DNA from 2 places in the Vibrio sp. Vb1574 genome. Region 1 is predicted to be linked to the other one. Evidence: predicted binding sites of a transcription regulator. Region 1 holds the regulator's gene; the other holds the start of a gene.
What was found. The regulator PurR, encoded in region 1, represses purine synthesis genes. The targets are predictions, from matches to a motif close to TNANGNAAACGTTTNCNTNA.

Region 1 (7,763 bases):
AGAGGTATGGCTCTTGTCGACAAAGTTGTTTTTCTAGCGCCAACACATCTTCAAACTCGTAATCACCCATGTATTCCATATTGCCTATGTAATCACTAAATGAGCGAATACCAGATTTGCCACAAATATTAAAACCTGAATTTTCTATCCACTGGTAGACTTCTTCAGGTTTTAAGCCTTTTTGCGGCTGTAGTTTAAATCTTTTTCGGTGAGGCATGCCGTCTAATATATGAGGAATGTTGCCACAAACCACGTTTTTATAGACTAAACCGTGGTGGTTGTAGAACATGACTGATGCGATACCTCCCGGTTTTACTTGTTCAAGAACTGTTTCAAGTGCGGCCTTAGGATCAACCAGCCACTCCATCACAGCGTGGAACATAACCAGATCGACCTGTCCATCCATATGTTCACCGATGGATTGGACAGGCGAATGAATCAGGCGATACTGCTCAAGCAAACCGTTTTTTTCAATATCCTGCTTAGCCAACTGCAGCATTTCCGAAGATAGATCACATAAAGCGATTCGATGTCCGAGCTTAGCAAGCTTTTGCGACATTTGTGCCAAACCACCACCAGCGTCCAACACTTCTAGGGGTTGCTGGTCAGCATCTAATTCACTTAGAATCTGTAGAAAATCTTCCCACACAATGATTTGGCGGATCTCCCCTTTATCGGAGCCGTAAATATTTTTTGCAAATTTGTGGGCGATATCGTCGAAATTGCGGTCTTCTGTCACTTCTGCTGAGTTATCATAACGGATTGTGCCGCTATTCTGGCACAAGGAAAGCAGGAATAAAGAGGGATACCCTCATTTTTATTATCAATTGATGTTTTTTCGGACTATTTATGTATGTTTGAGCTGAAAAAAGTAGTGTCAGCCATGCTTATGCCCCTTCCGGCATTGCTGCTGATAGGCTTGTTGGGTCTTGCTCTCATTAGTTTTACTACAAAACGTAAAACTGGCTGCTTCGTTGTTCTATTCTCTTTTGTTGGCATTTTTCTTGTTGCCTTCCAACCTGTTTCAACCAAGCTTCTTATGCCGTTAGAGCGAGAGCATAAAGCCTTTTTGCCAGTTTCTGGCACCATCGACTACGTGATGGTTTTAGGGAATGGTCATGTTATCGATGACGAAATTCCACCCACCTCGCAGTTAAGCCGTGCAGCATTAATGCGCTTAACTGAGGGCATTCGTATTTTAAGAATGTATCCAGGCGCGAAATTAATCTTATCCGGCTATGCTGGCGGATCTGAAATTAGCCACGCGCGAATGATGGCGAACGTTGCCCTTGCGTTGGGAGTCGCGAAATCCGATATCATTTTATTAGAAGATGCGAAAGATACGTGGGAAGAGGCGCGTCAAGCGGCTGCATTCGTTCAACAAAAGGAGATTGTGTTAGTCACTTCTGCGAGTCACATGAGCCGTGCATTGTATGAGTTCAACGCAGCAGGCATTAAACCAATCCCAGCCCCGACCAACTTCTTAGCTATTAGCGAGATAAGTCAACCTTGGGATAAATACTCACCTAAAGCGCGTTACTTAGAACAAACAGAGCTTTATTGGCATGAGTACTTGGGCAGTATTTGGCAAAGGTTGCGTGATACTGTCGGCCAAACACCAATGGTTGAAGCAAACTAGTATTATCTTGAAGCCACAAAAAAGGAGAGCCGAAGCTCTCCTTTTTCTTTTTACGATTGAGTTATGTTCCAACTAGTCACCAGCAAACATATAGCCTTCGCCGTGTACCGTTACAAAAATCTGTGGGTTCTTAGGATCGAACTCCATTTTTGCGCGCATACGTCGAATAAGAACATCAATGGTGCGGTCATTCGGCGCATCCACTCGATGGCTGATCATGTTCAAAATACGCTCACGACTTAACACCTGGTTAGGATAAGACGATAATGCCACCAAAAGTTCATACTCTGCTTTAGTTAGTTTTACTGGCTCACCGTTGCGGCTAAGTGCGCGACGTTGAATGTCGAATGTCCACTCCCCAAAGCGCACAATGTGCTCTTCACTGGTTTCATTCGCTTTCGAGCTGCCACTGCGCGCCGCTGAAATACGCCACAGCAAGTTTTTAACGCGAACTAACAGCTCTCTCAGTTCAAAAGGTTTTGTCACATAATCGTCAGCACCCATTTCTAGGCCTACGATTTTATCAATGCTATCCGTGCGTCCTGTTACTAATATGATACCAATATCCGATTGGCTACGTAACTCACGAGTAAGCATCAGGCCGTCTTCACCAGGCAGGTTAATATCCAGCATGATCAGGTCTACATCGCCCGCTTGCAAAACTTCACGCATTTCTGCGCCACTCTCTGCTTCGCTGACTTGGTAGCCCTCATTTTGGAAATATCCCGCAAGCTTACTACGAGTTACAACATCATCTTCTACGACTAATACGTGATAGCTCATTTACACCACTTTTCTGTCTTCTTATTATCCAAGACGTATTCTATTCATAACTAGTAACATTTCTAGTCATAGATACATTAAAACGCAAGATTTAGCGTTTTTATTGATTCAAAACAAGCTTGCCCATTGCTATTAATAAACGGTCATTTTTGACCATAAAACATAACAATTATAGTTACTGCTATTCATTTTAATTGATTACACTTAGGGGATATCCCTAATTGACTTTGTGATGCATGACTTGAAGCATCATTCAGGAGCCCAAAATGCAAGAAGTGAAAGCTTTTAATGAAAAACGCGCTGAAATTTACTGGTGGTTTTCGAGCTTGTTCGCAAAAGAACTAACAGAGAAAGAATTGGAAGCCTATCACAGTGTTGAAATTCGCAGTTTTCTCGCAGGTTTAGGTGAAAATGAGTCGCTAAAACCAGCCGTTGATAGCCTAGTTGATGCATTGAATCGGTTACAAGATCGTGAAGATGCACAACTAGAGCTTGCAGCTGACTTTTGTGAACTGTTTTTGAAGACAGAAAAATACGGCGCTCTTCCTTACGCATCCATATACATTGGTGAATCAGGTTTACTGAATGACAAGCCAGCTGAGGAAATGGAAAAGTTGATGGCTGAATTTGGCGTTCAAGTAGACGAAAACCTAAAGGAACCTGCGGATCACTTAGCCGTTGAGCTCGACTTTCTCGGGAACATGATTATCCGCTCAAACGAGCTTGAACAAGAAAAACACATGGAAGAAGCCTTCGTTAAACAAAACGACTTTATCCAGCAACAATTGATGTCTTGGTTACCTCAGTTTTCAGACAAATGTAAACAATTCGACGAATTTGGATTTTACTCGAGTGTCGCGAAACTATTAGTTGCATTTTGTAAACTAGACAGCGCCTACCTTCTTGGTGAATAATTGCCGCCTATTTTTAGGGAGCCTGCCTATCGGGCTTCCTGTATGCCGAAAGTGACCAATTGTAAGTAACTTGGGTATAATATTCGTTTGCCTTAACTTAGCGCAAAGACGCTTGGTTATTTAGCAGTCAAAATGTGACTTCAAATACACAAATCTCGTGCTGAAAACATTGCTAGTCAGTCCACATAGGGCTAAAATGTGAGCGCAAACGATTAAATATGATTTATATGTAAACCGCTGAAATATAGCGGTTTTTGTGTTTTCTTAACAGGTTGATGGCAATTTCTCATCAGATAGAAAAAAGATAAAATTCATCGACCGATGCTGCTACGCACCCTTTTGTCGCACTTGGATCAACCGCTGCCGAGACACTTAGCGCCAATTTTATATTGCTAGGTGTGAAACCATTAGAGCATCAGGTACATCCAATACGACATATTTCAGTAGCTCGATACAGGACACCATTTATGGCCACGATAAAAGACGTTGCTCGCTTAGCCGGCGTTTCCACTACGACAGTTTCGCACGTTATCAATAAAACGCGTTTCGTTGCAGAAGCAACGCAAGAAAAAGTAATGAAAGCCGTTGACGAGCTGAATTACGCGCCAAGTGCCGTTGCACGCAGCCTAAAATGCAACTCAACTCGTACGATTGGCATGTTAGTAACTCAATCAACTAACCTATTTTTCTCAGAAGTGATTGATGGCGTTGAGAGCTACTGTTACCGCCAAGGCTATACTCTGATTTTATGTAACACAGGCGGGATTTACGAAAAACAACGCGATTACATTCGTATGCTGGCTGAAAAGCGCGTTGATGGCATCCTAGTGATGTGTTCTGACTTAACCGAAGAACTAAAAGAGATGCTTGACCGTCATGCGGACATTCCTAAAGTGGTCATGGATTGGGGCCCAGAGAGCTCACAAGCAGACAAGATCATGGATAACTCAGAAGAAGGTGGCTACATTGCAACCAAACATCTGATTGACAATGGTCATACGGATATCGCTTGTCTAAGCGGTCATTTTGAAAAGCTTGCTTGCCAAGAGCGCATTGCAGGTTTCCGTCGCGCAATGAGCGAAGCGAACCTAGCTGTAAATGAAGACTGGATCCTTGAAGGTAACTTTGAATGTGATACGGCCGTATTAGTTGCAGATAAAATTACCGCAATGGACAAGCGCCCGACGGCGGTATTCTGTTTTAACGACACAATGGCTCTAGGCCTAATGAGCCGCTTGCAACAAAACGGGATCAAAATTCCTGAAGATATTTCAGTGATCGGCTACGACAACATCGAGCTTGCAGAATACTTCTCTCCACCGCTAACGACTATCCACCAACCTAAACGTCGTGTTGGTAAAAATGCATTCGAAATTCTACTTGAGCGTATCAAAGATAAAGAACACGAAAAACGAATTTTCGAGATGCAACCTGAGCTTGTAATTCGAAATACTGTGAAAAAAATGAACTAAATTTCACTGTATTTAACCGTGTTAAATAAGCGCTCTACAGGGGCGCTTATTTTTTTGGAAAAATTAAGCATTCTCTAATACTTCACACCACTCTAATAACAATTGACTAACGTTAACTCCCTGTTTTATATAAATGTAATATATATTAAGAACTCCTTTTCAAAGGCCAATTTGCACCTTTCCATATGCAAAATAGAGCATTCAATCTATCATTTTTATTGAACCGAAATCACACTTTTAACGCTAAACCGTGATGTTAATTCAATATAAGAAGTATGCTCATTGTGTCACGCACAGGGCAAACCATTCGAAAGAGTGGGACGCAAAGCCTCCGGCCTGAACCATATTACGATATGGAAGGTAGCGGGGTTACCGATGGCAAGTGTGTAAGCAATGACTTTACTCTGTAATGACATTGTTTTTACGCATGTTTGCTACTCTCTCGGACCTGACTTTTGGTGGCGTAATATTAATTACACCGAGATAACAAAACATGGATAAACCGATACTCAAAGACTCTATGAAGCTATTTGAGGCACTTGGTAATATCAAGTCGCGCTCAATGTTTGGTGGCTTCGGACTATTCGCTGATGAAACAATGTTTGCACTAGTGGTAAACAATCAGCTTCATATCAGAGCAGACCAAAAAACTTCATCTGACTTCGAGAAACAAGGGCTAAAGCCTTACGTTTATAAAAAACGTGGCTTTCCAGTCGTTACAAAGTACTACGCTATTTCCAGCGATTTATGGGAATCAAGCGAACGCTTAATCGAAGTAGCGAATCAATCATTGAAAAAGGCAAAGCTTGAGAAAGAACAGCAAGCAAGTACAAAGCCTAACCGTTTGAAAGATTTGCCTAACTTACGACTGGCTACCGAGCGCATGCTAAAAAAAGCCGGCATCGAATCCGTAGAGAAGCTTGAAGAGGAAGGTGCGCTTAACGCCTATAAAGCGATAAGAGATACGCACTCTGCAACCGTCAACATTGAGTTGCTATGGGCACTAGAAGGTGCTATCAACGGCACTCATTGGAGTGTGGTACCTCAAGCTCGCCGAGATGAGTTGATGAACGGCCTCCAATAAAAGTCGGCCTAAAAACTATCTTGTAAAACCGCAGTCTAATCTGCGGTTTTTTTGTGAAATTTTTTCGGTTTTCCTACTGTCTTATTACATATATCCCAAATTGGAATCAAAATTATGAATAAGAAACTGATATTAGGTCTCATCCTACTAGCGGCTATCGTCTTTTTAGGTATTAACTTTGGCCAGTATTTAACCTTAGAGAATGCAAAAGCCCAACAAGAAGCACTAACTACATACATCGATCAGAATTTTGTATTCTCGGCTGCGATTTACTTTTTTACCTACATTGCAATTACCGCTTTTTCTATCCCAGGAGCGGCAGTAGTCACCTTACTTGGTGCAGCCTTATTTGGTTTTTGGACAAGCTTGCTACTGGTTTCTTTCGCTAGCACTATGGGGGCAACACTGGCCTTCTTGAGCAGCCGATACTTATTGCGTGACTGGGTACAAAACAAATTCGGAAATAAACTCAACGCAATTAATCAAGGTGTCGAAAAAGACGGAGCTTTTTATCTATTTTCCTTGCGTCTAATCCCTGTATTCCCTTTCTTTCTAATCAACTTACTGATGGGCTTAACACCGATGTCTGTAGGTCGATTTTATCTCACTAGCCAAATAGGTATGCTGCCAGGCACAGCCGTATATCTGAATGCAGGTACTCAATTAGCAACAATTGAAAGCCTATCGGGCATTGTTTCACCCGCAGTATTAGCGTCTTTTGCGCTATTGGGACTATTTCCAATCATCACTAAATGGGTTATGAATAAAGTAAGGCCGACACCAAGTCAGCAAAACTCGTAATTGGTGAAGTGGGTATTTTGATGAAAATATTTATCGCTAAAAACCCAGCAGAAGCACACATTGTATGTGAGCTGCTTAAAGTGGAACAAATTTACTGTGAAGTTCGCGGAGAAGGTATTTTCGGCTTAAAAGGAGAACTGCCGTTTGGTGATGATACCGATCCTTATGTGTGGCTTTTTGACACGGCACAAAAGATGAAAGCTGAAGAAATAGTAAAAGCATATCGAAAACAATCCGATAGGCATGAGTATCAAGATTGGCAATGCCCAAAATGTCATGAAATAAACGAAGGGCAATTTGGTGCATGTTGGCAATGTGGATATCAACTAGGAGAGCTATAGCGGCTCTCCTATTCAGTGGATGCACTCAGTTTTAAGCACATACAGCTTGCTGTTTAATAAACTCGATGGAGTGTTGATTGAAGTCTTCTGGACGCTCTACATTGCATACATGACCACAATTCGGGATTTCTCGTAGAATGCTGAGCTTATGTGCTGCAACCATTTCTTTGACAGGTTTAATAAACATGTAATCCCTGTCGCCCATTAAGTAAAGAGTCGGAATGGGTAACTCTCGATCTTTAAAATATTTCATTAACGGATTTACATCAGCGGCAAGAATAAACCAACGTTTAAATTCTTTTTGGCAAAGCTTCTTGGCTTCGCGAATAAAAAGGTGGCGAGATTCTCGTTGGCTTCTTTGAGGCATAACAATATAAGCGAACAGTTTGTAGAGCCACATGTATGGTAGGATATGCTTACAAAAATTACCTAATTTCACCAATATCTGAGAACGAGTGTTAAGCCTTGTGACAGCACCGCCGAGCACCATCGAACGTACGCGCTCTGATGACAATTCAGCAAGGTTTCGAACAATAATAGTACCAAGCGACATACCGACAAAATGAGCGGATTGGATCTTTAAATGGTCCAATACTTTCAAAATATCTTGGGTAACTTCCGTAAAGGTATAACGGCTAGCAATGAGCTCTTTAAGTAACTGATTTGACTTTCCATGACCTCTTAAATCGATCAGCAATAAGTTAAAGTGTTGCTTGTAAGCTTTAATTT
Region 2 (7,763 bases), on a different contig from region 1:
GTCACCCACACCACCGGTTGAGTGTTTGTCGACAATTGGACCACCGAAGTTCATGTGGCTCCAGTCGATAACCATGCCCGAATCACGCATTGCACACGTTAAGGCGATGCGCTCATCCATGGTCATTTCATTAAAGAAAATCGTCATAGCAAACGCCGCAATCTGACCTTCAGATACCGTGTTGTTCGCTACGCCTTGAATAAAGAAGTTGATTTCGTCTGCGGTAAGTACTTCACCGTCACGTTTTTTACGAATGATTTCTTGTGGTAAATACATTAGTGCCTCCCAAGCTCTTTTGAGCCATGGTTGTAGTAGGATAGAAGAGGTTTGGTAGCACCCGTTTAGGTGCTACCGTTCAGACGTATTATTGGAATTAGTACGCTGTTGGATCAGCGACGTCGTCCGATACTTCTAATGTATTTAGTAGGTTGGTTAGCAGGCTAGACGCACCAAAACGGTAGTGACGAGCATCAACCCAGTTGTCACCTAGGATTTCGTCAGCCATTGCTAGGTATGCTGCTGCGTCTTCAGCAGTGCGCACACCACCTGCTGGTTTGAAACCAACAGTTTCTGCAACACCCATGTCGCGAATAACTTCAAGCATCATGCGAGCGTATTCTGGTGTTGCGTTTACTGGCACTTTACCAGTTGAAGTTTTAATGAAGTCAGCACCTGCTTCAATACAGATTTGAGATGCTTTCTTGATTAGTGCTTCTTCTTTTAGTTCACCTGTTTCGATGATCACTTTAAGAAGAATGTCACCACAAGCTTCTTTACATTGCTTAACTAGTTCGAAGCCTACTTTCTCATCACCCGCCATTAGCGCGCGGTAAGGAAAAACTACGTCAACTTCGTCTGCACCGTAAGCAACCGCCGCTTTTGTTTCAGCAACTGCGATTTCAATGTCGTCGTTACCATGTGGGAAGTTCGTTACTGTTGCAATACGAACCTCTGGCGTACCTTGCTCACGAAGTGTCTTCTTAGCAATAGGAATAAAGCGAGGGTAAATACAAATTGCAGCTGTGTTGCCTACTGCTGTTTTCGCGTCATGACATAGTGAGATCACTTTTGCATCAGTGTCATCGTCATTCAACGTAGTTAGGTCCATAAGTTTAAGTGCACGTAGCGCTGCTGCTTTTAAATCGCTCATTTCTATCTCCGATCAATATTCAAAAAATTCACTACTCAGCCTTACATCACGTCTTTAACTATAATCAACAAGTCGAGACAATGTGAGTAAATGGCTAAACAGTCTATTAATGAACGGACTTGGTTCCCTGAAGACTCGGCATATACAGCGAAAATTTATCATATGCCAATTGCTATCCTTGTCACCGCACAGTACCAGTTTGGCCTATGGCACAACAATCTATGATTGCGGTGTCTTTAATATCACATCACAAAGCAAAACGCCTATTAGATCTGATATTGCAGGGCAATTCATTTGCCCATCGATTATGTAATATTCATTACGTGATTAAGAATCAAGCTTAACCACTATCCTGTGATTAATACATTATAGAGTTTCACCGCAAAACTGTAGCACCAAATAGAGCGCAAACGGTTTGTATCTCAAAATTTCCTAGCCCCTATTCCATTGACTGCGTAATACCTCGACTAAGGCAAACACCCGATGAAATTTTGGAGCCCGAAAAACGAAAAATGCCCCGCAGCAATCTCTTGCTACAGGGCATGATGTAAAACGGCGTCTATATATTAAGAACCGATTCTAATTATAGTGCTGCAAGGCTTAAGCAGAAGCCTGCAATTGTCGCTGCCATAAGGTTAGACAACGTACCTGCAAGAACTGCTTTAACACCCATGCGAGCGATGTCACTACGACGGTTTGGTGCAAGGCTACCTAGACCACCAAGTAGAATCGCGATAGAAGAAAGGTTCGCGAAACCACATAGTGCGAATGAGATGATAGCTGTTGTCTTCTCAGACATTACTTCACCAGTTGCCGCGATTACTTGAGCGTTTTCACCTAGATATGGTGTGAAGTTCAAGTAAGCAACGAATTCGTTCACTACGATTTTCTGACCGATGAATGAACCAGCTGTTACAGCTTCTGCCCATGGAACACCGATTAGGAATGCTAGTGGAGAGAACGCGTAACCTAGGATTAGCTCTAGTGTTAGTTCTGGCATGCCGAACCAACCACCGATGCCACCTAGCATACCGTTGATTAGCGCGATTAGACCAACGAATGCGATTAGCATTGCACCTACGTTAAGCGCAAGTTGTAGACCAGAAGCCGCACCGCCCGCAGCTGCGTCGATTACGTTAACTGGTTTGTCGTCACCGCCGTCCATCGCTTCTTCGATACTTTCGTGAGGCTGGTCAGTCTCTGGGTGAAGGATTTTAGCGAACAGTAGACCACCTGGTGCTGCCATGAATGATGCCGCAACTAGGTACTCTAGTGGAACACCCATAGATGCGTAACCAGCTAGTACACCACCAGCAACAGAAGCTAGACCACCACACATTACCGCGAATAGCTCTGATTGAGTCATTTTTGGAACGAATGGGCGAACAACTAGAGGTGCCTCAGTTTGACCTACGAAAATGTTAGCTGCCGCTGACATTGATTCCGCACGAGAAGTGCCTAGCGCTTTTTGTAGTGCGCCACCAAGAATCTTGATAACCCATTGCATAACGCCAATGTAGTAAAGAACTGAAATCAGTGCAGAGAAGAAGATCAGTGTAGGAAGAACACGGAATGCGAAGATGAAACCGCCGCCGCCGAATACTTCGAACATCTTGTCAGAAACAAGACCACCGAACAGGAATGATGAACCATCGTTACCGTAGTTGATAACGTTAGAAACACCTGAAGAGAAACCGTTTAGTAGATCACGGCCCCAAGGTACATACAGAACAAATGCACCTAATGCGAATTGGATAGCGAATGCGCCACCCACAGTTCTAAAGTTGATAGCTTTTCGGTTGTTAGAAAATGCCACTGCAATCGCAAGAAGCACTACCATACCGATTAGGCTCATAAACAGGCTCATAGTTTATGACTTCCTTATAAGTTATTTATTGGCGTGTTACAAAATGGAGCTATAAAGCGGGGGCAATTATACTCATGCAGAATCAATTAAAGTAATGCCAGCCTCACACTTTCCTATAAGATTCATGATTGATTCAACCAGCTTTGTGAGTTAATTCACAATAAGCAGGAAAACGTTTTCGATTTCAAACCACATCTTTAGATTTTATTCACATATCGAGAAAGCAAAATTGCTATTTTTCCACAGTTGAGAGGCAATCGATTGCTTTCGGCCGTTATGCAACTCTACGAGCTCATTAAAGACGTGAATGAGTTTGGCTGGGTGATTTGACTCCCCTTGATATCCAAGTATAGGCATATCTGGTGCGTCTGTTTCGATTACTAAGTTTTCGAGTGGTAATTTTTGAATTGCGTCGCGTGTTTTCTTGGCTCTTGGGTAGGTAATCGTTCCTCCTACACCGATAAAAAAACCTAATTTGACCCACTCCATGGCTTGCTGATAACTCCCAGAAAAAGCGTGTAGCACACCACCTCTAGGGAGATTCGCCGCTTTCACCATTTGAATGAGGCGATTGTGCGCTTTTCGGCTATGTAAAATAACTGGGAGTTCGAAGCGTCTAGCCAGCTCAAATTGAACTTCAAGTATCTTTTCTTGCAACTGTGGATCAACATCAATGGCAAAATCTAAACCACACTCTCCTATTGCCACGCACTGCTGCCCTTTTTGATTTAGATAGCCTTCTAGCTCTGTAAGGTGCTGCTCAACGTTATCTTCAAGAAAATACGGATGAAAGCCGAGCGCATAATACAAATTGGCATGTTGCTCTGCCAAAGTTTGAATACGAGCCCAGTTTTGCGGACCGACGGAAGGAATCAAAATTCTTGCGACGCCTTGCGTTTGAGCAAGCTCAAGTTGATGTGCAAAGTCATCTTGAAACACATCAAAATCAAAGTGGCAGTGCGTATCAAAGAGCTTCATCTTGACGCTTTTTATCTGTATCTGCGGGCAGAAAATCAGAGGATGGTTGGGCTTCACTCTTCTCTTCAGTTTGATGGGCTGGGTCTTTTCGATATGGGACACAACTGCGTTTCTGATCGGGAGTTAACCCCATCTCTTTACACCAGTTGTCGTAACGCTTTAGCCCACGTTTAAACCAATTCATATCTTATCCTTATATAAAAACGCCCTTGGCTAAGTTTATAGCCAAGGGCGTTTTAAAATCTAGTTTGCGTTAAGGCTTACCCTAACCGCGCAAATTAGTGCTCACGCGTCGCACGGAAATCAACGTCAGGGAAACGCTCTTTCGCCAAGTTTAAGTTAACCATTGTTGGAGCGATATACGTTAGGTTATCACCACCATCCAATGCTAAGTTCGCTTGATTCTTGCGTTGGAACTCATCCAGTTTCTTCGCATCACCACACTCAACCCAACGAGCAGTTGCAACGTTAATGCCTTCATAAATCGCTTCAACGTTATACTCAGATTTCAAACGAGCCACAACAACATCGAACTGAAGTACACCAACGGCACCAACGATCAGATCGTTGTTCTGTAGAGGACGGAATACCTGTACCGCACCTTCTTCTGATAGCTGAACCAAACCTTTGAGAAGCTGCTTCTGCTTTAATGGATCTTTCAGGCGAATACGACGGAATAGTTCCGGAGCGAAGTTCGGAATACCAGAGAACTTCAGTGATTCACCTTGCGTAAAGGTATCACCAATCTGAATAGTGCCGTGGTTGTGTAGACCAATGATGTCACCGGCGTAAGCGTGTTCTGCACGTGCACGGTCACCAGCCATAAAGGTTACTGCATCAGAGATACTCACTTGCTTGCCAAGACGAACGTGGTTCATCTTCATACCTTGCGTGTAAGTGCCCGATACAATACGCATGAATGCGATACGGTCGCGGTGTTTTGGGTCCATGTTCGCTTGGATCTTAAATACGAAACCAGAGAACTTCTCTTCAGTCGCTTCAACTTCACGTTCAACCGCTTGACGAGTTTTCGGCGCTGGAGCCCATTCAGTTAGACCGTCTAGCATATGATCCACACCAAAGTTACCTAATGCAGTACCGAAGTAAACTGGCGTAAGATCACCGGTTAGGAACATTTCCAAATCAAACTCAGGGCAAGCACCCATGACAAGCTCAAGCTCTTCTCGAACACTTTCCGCAAGGCCTGCACCAACTTTTTCATCAAGCTCTGGGTTATCGAGACCTTTGATGATTCGAACTTCTTGAATCTCATGACCGTGACCTGATTCGTATAAAATCGTTTCATCACGGTGAATGTGGTACACACCTTTAAATTCTTTACCACAGCCGATTGGCCATGTAATTGGCGCACACATCATGCCCAACTCGTTTTCTACCTCGTCCAATACTTCCATTGGATCACGAACGTCACGGTCAAGTTTGTTCATGAAGGTTACGATTGGCGTGTCACGCAGACGCGTTACTTCCATCAGCTTACGTGTACGATCCTCGACACCTTTCGCCGCATCAATAACCATCAAACACGAGTCTACTGCCGTTAACGTACGGTATGTATCTTCCGAGAAGTCTTCGTGTCCAGGCGTATCAAGTAGGTTTACCAGACAGTCATTGTAAGGGAACTGCATTACAGAAGTGGTTACCGAGATACCACGTTCTTTTTCCATTTCCATCCAGTCTGATTTTGCGTGCTGTGCGTTACCACGACCTTTAACCGTACCTGCTTTTTGGATCGCGTTTCCGAATAAAAGGACTTTTTCAGTAATGGTGGTTTTACCCGCATCCGGGTGAGAAATAATAGCGAACGTTCTGCGCTTAGACACTTCGCCTAAAAAAAGGGGATTTGACATTAGTTAATCTTCTAAATTACTTTCATGCTCACAAAATAGGCAAGCATATCTACTATTCGATATTGTGCGGTATTCTCGCTTATTATCGCTGTGCTAGCAAACTGGAAAGACATGAACTGAATTTACTCGGCTCACCAGCCTTTACCTGCAACTAACAAGGGAAAGCCAGCTCCACACAAAGAGATGTAAAAATTCAAAAAATTATTATTACATATTCAAAAGCCTCGAATCCGGATACGCATTTAAAGCATAAGTGTTGATGAGGTAATTAGTAACGGCCTAAAACTAACTCAAAAATAAGTAACTCATGATAATGGCGTCTTCCTTACCATTTCCCGATTTAGCTGGGTAATAGTTGTAACGACGGTCCACTTCATTAAAACCTGCTTGCTCATAAATATGGATAGCTGGGTGATTACTTTCACGCACTTCTAACCAAGCACTCTCTGCTTTGGCTTGTTCACAGTATTCAATAAACGCGTCCAGCAATTTTTGCCCTAGCCCTCTGCCCTGTTGAGAAGGCGCTACTGCAATATTTAATAGTGTCACTTCTCCAACAATATTCTGTCCATAGAAGTAACCAACCACTTGAGAGCCTTCCAGCATCACATGATGGCAAGCACCGCGACTGGATAAGTCACGAACCAAAGATTCGGCCCAAGGGTGAGAATGTGCTTGCTGCTCGATTTGCCAAACTTGGTCGAGGTGCTCTGCACGCATCGGCGTAATTTCAATTGTCACGCATTAGCTCCGTTAAGAAGAGTACGAACAGATTTGTTGCCACAATGCGCGGCGCTGTTCGTTATTACCATCAATATCTTGTAATAGTGGCGAGGTCAGGTGCTTTGCCTTGATGCTTTGATCAGCCTCACAGCCTGCAAACCACACCCACTCTAGCTGATGTTCACCCAGCATGGATAAGCGCTCAGGCTCTAGGTGTAGCGCATCATCAAGCGTGAGCTTAATGCTTTTTAATACGCGCTCAAACATCAATGCCGTCTCGTTTTCTGGACATATTGGCGATACCAATAGGAGTTTACATGAACTTTGCAAATCCAATAATGGCGATTGATAGCCTTCCAGTCTTTCAGGGTGTACCAGCTCCCATGTGCTGATCCCCATTTCACGTAAATACTGTTTCTCGTTAATTGACATTTTCCGTCACCTATTTGAACGAGGGCAATCCTATCAAATTATCGCGATTATACCTAAAGGACTTCAAGGAACACCTGAACACAATGAGATGATTTGGATATTCCTGAACATAGCGTTTTGCCAACGGCCACACATTGGGTATGACATATGAGGTACATTCTGAAATTCTTAAATACGCTACTACTTTGCACACTGGTAGCCGCCACCAGCGTGAGTGTTTTTGCTAATAACAGCGATGAGTGGGAGCTGATTGCAACGAAAACCGTTAACTTTCATACAGAAACAGATACCGTGACACCAAATAGCCTATTCCGAAACCGAAGCTTCAGTAAAATAAAACTAAAATGTGTGCAAGGAACGGTAGACATGAATGGTTTAAAAGTCGTCATGACAGATGGTAGTGAGAAAAAGCTTTCCTCTATGGGCGTACTAACAAGCGGATTGTCGACTCGTGCCTGGAGCCTTCCAGGTACAAAAGAAGCCAAGCTAAAACGGATTGAAATGACTTACAGTAGCTGGGGAAGCACAAAACTTAGCCTGCTAGGGGTAAGTAAAAAGCGAAAATAGAGGTCTGGGGCAAAAAGAAAAGTAACCAGTCATCCTAACCTCCCTATCTCAGTTTTCAGTGAATAAGAAAGAAGCCCACTTAGTCGTGGGCTTCTTTCATTTACAGTTCAGAGAACTCTGGCGCATAGTCTATGCGTCCGGAGCGTCCAGCACATTGACCTTCGACCAACTCTGCGAC

Region 2: R7O12_RS00795 (NupC/NupG family nucleoside CNT transporter) is a predicted target of PurR. The motif match lies at 3,182-3,201, and genes of this name have one in related genera.

Annotation. Positions count from the first base shown of each region.
Region 1 covers NZ_JAWOTC010000059.1:1,708-9,470, reverse strand. Annotated here, with positions in the region: gene cmoM (tRNA uridine 5-oxyacetic acid(34) methyltransferase CmoM) at 1-739, opposite strand, end outside; gene elyC (envelope biogenesis factor ElyC) at 854-1,639, shown strand; gene torR (two-component system response regulator TorR) at 1,712-2,422, opposite strand; gene torD (molecular chaperone TorD) at 2,689-3,336, shown strand; gene purR (HTH-type transcriptional repressor PurR) at 3,804-4,808, shown strand; cyclic di-GMP riboswitch class I at 5,096-5,185, shown strand; gene R7O12_RS22420 (TfoX/Sxy family DNA transformation protein) at 5,302-5,892, shown strand; gene R7O12_RS22415 (TVP38/TMEM64 family protein) at 6,007-6,693, shown strand; gene R7O12_RS22410 (DUF2007 domain-containing protein) at 6,714-7,034, shown strand; gene R7O12_RS22405 (alpha/beta fold hydrolase) at 7,066-7,763, opposite strand, start outside.
Region 2 covers NZ_JAWOTC010000001.1:177,309-185,071, forward strand. Annotated here, with positions in the region: gene deoA (thymidine phosphorylase) at 1-276, opposite strand, end outside; gene deoC (deoxyribose-phosphate aldolase) at 374-1,150, opposite strand; gene R7O12_RS00790 (hypothetical protein) at 1,241-1,375, shown strand; gene R7O12_RS00795 (NupC/NupG family nucleoside CNT transporter) at 1,734-3,017, opposite strand; gene R7O12_RS00800 (TatD family hydrolase) at 3,222-3,995, opposite strand; gene R7O12_RS00805 (DUF5363 family protein) at 3,982-4,179, opposite strand; gene prfC (peptide chain release factor 3) at 4,274-5,863, opposite strand; gene rimI (ribosomal protein S18-alanine N-acetyltransferase) at 6,149-6,604, opposite strand; gene R7O12_RS00820 (DNA polymerase III subunit psi) at 6,617-7,018, opposite strand; partial or broken gene R7O12_RS00825 (hypothetical protein) at 7,178-7,623, shown strand; gene R7O12_RS00830 (GNAT family N-acetyltransferase) at 7,686-7,763, opposite strand, start outside.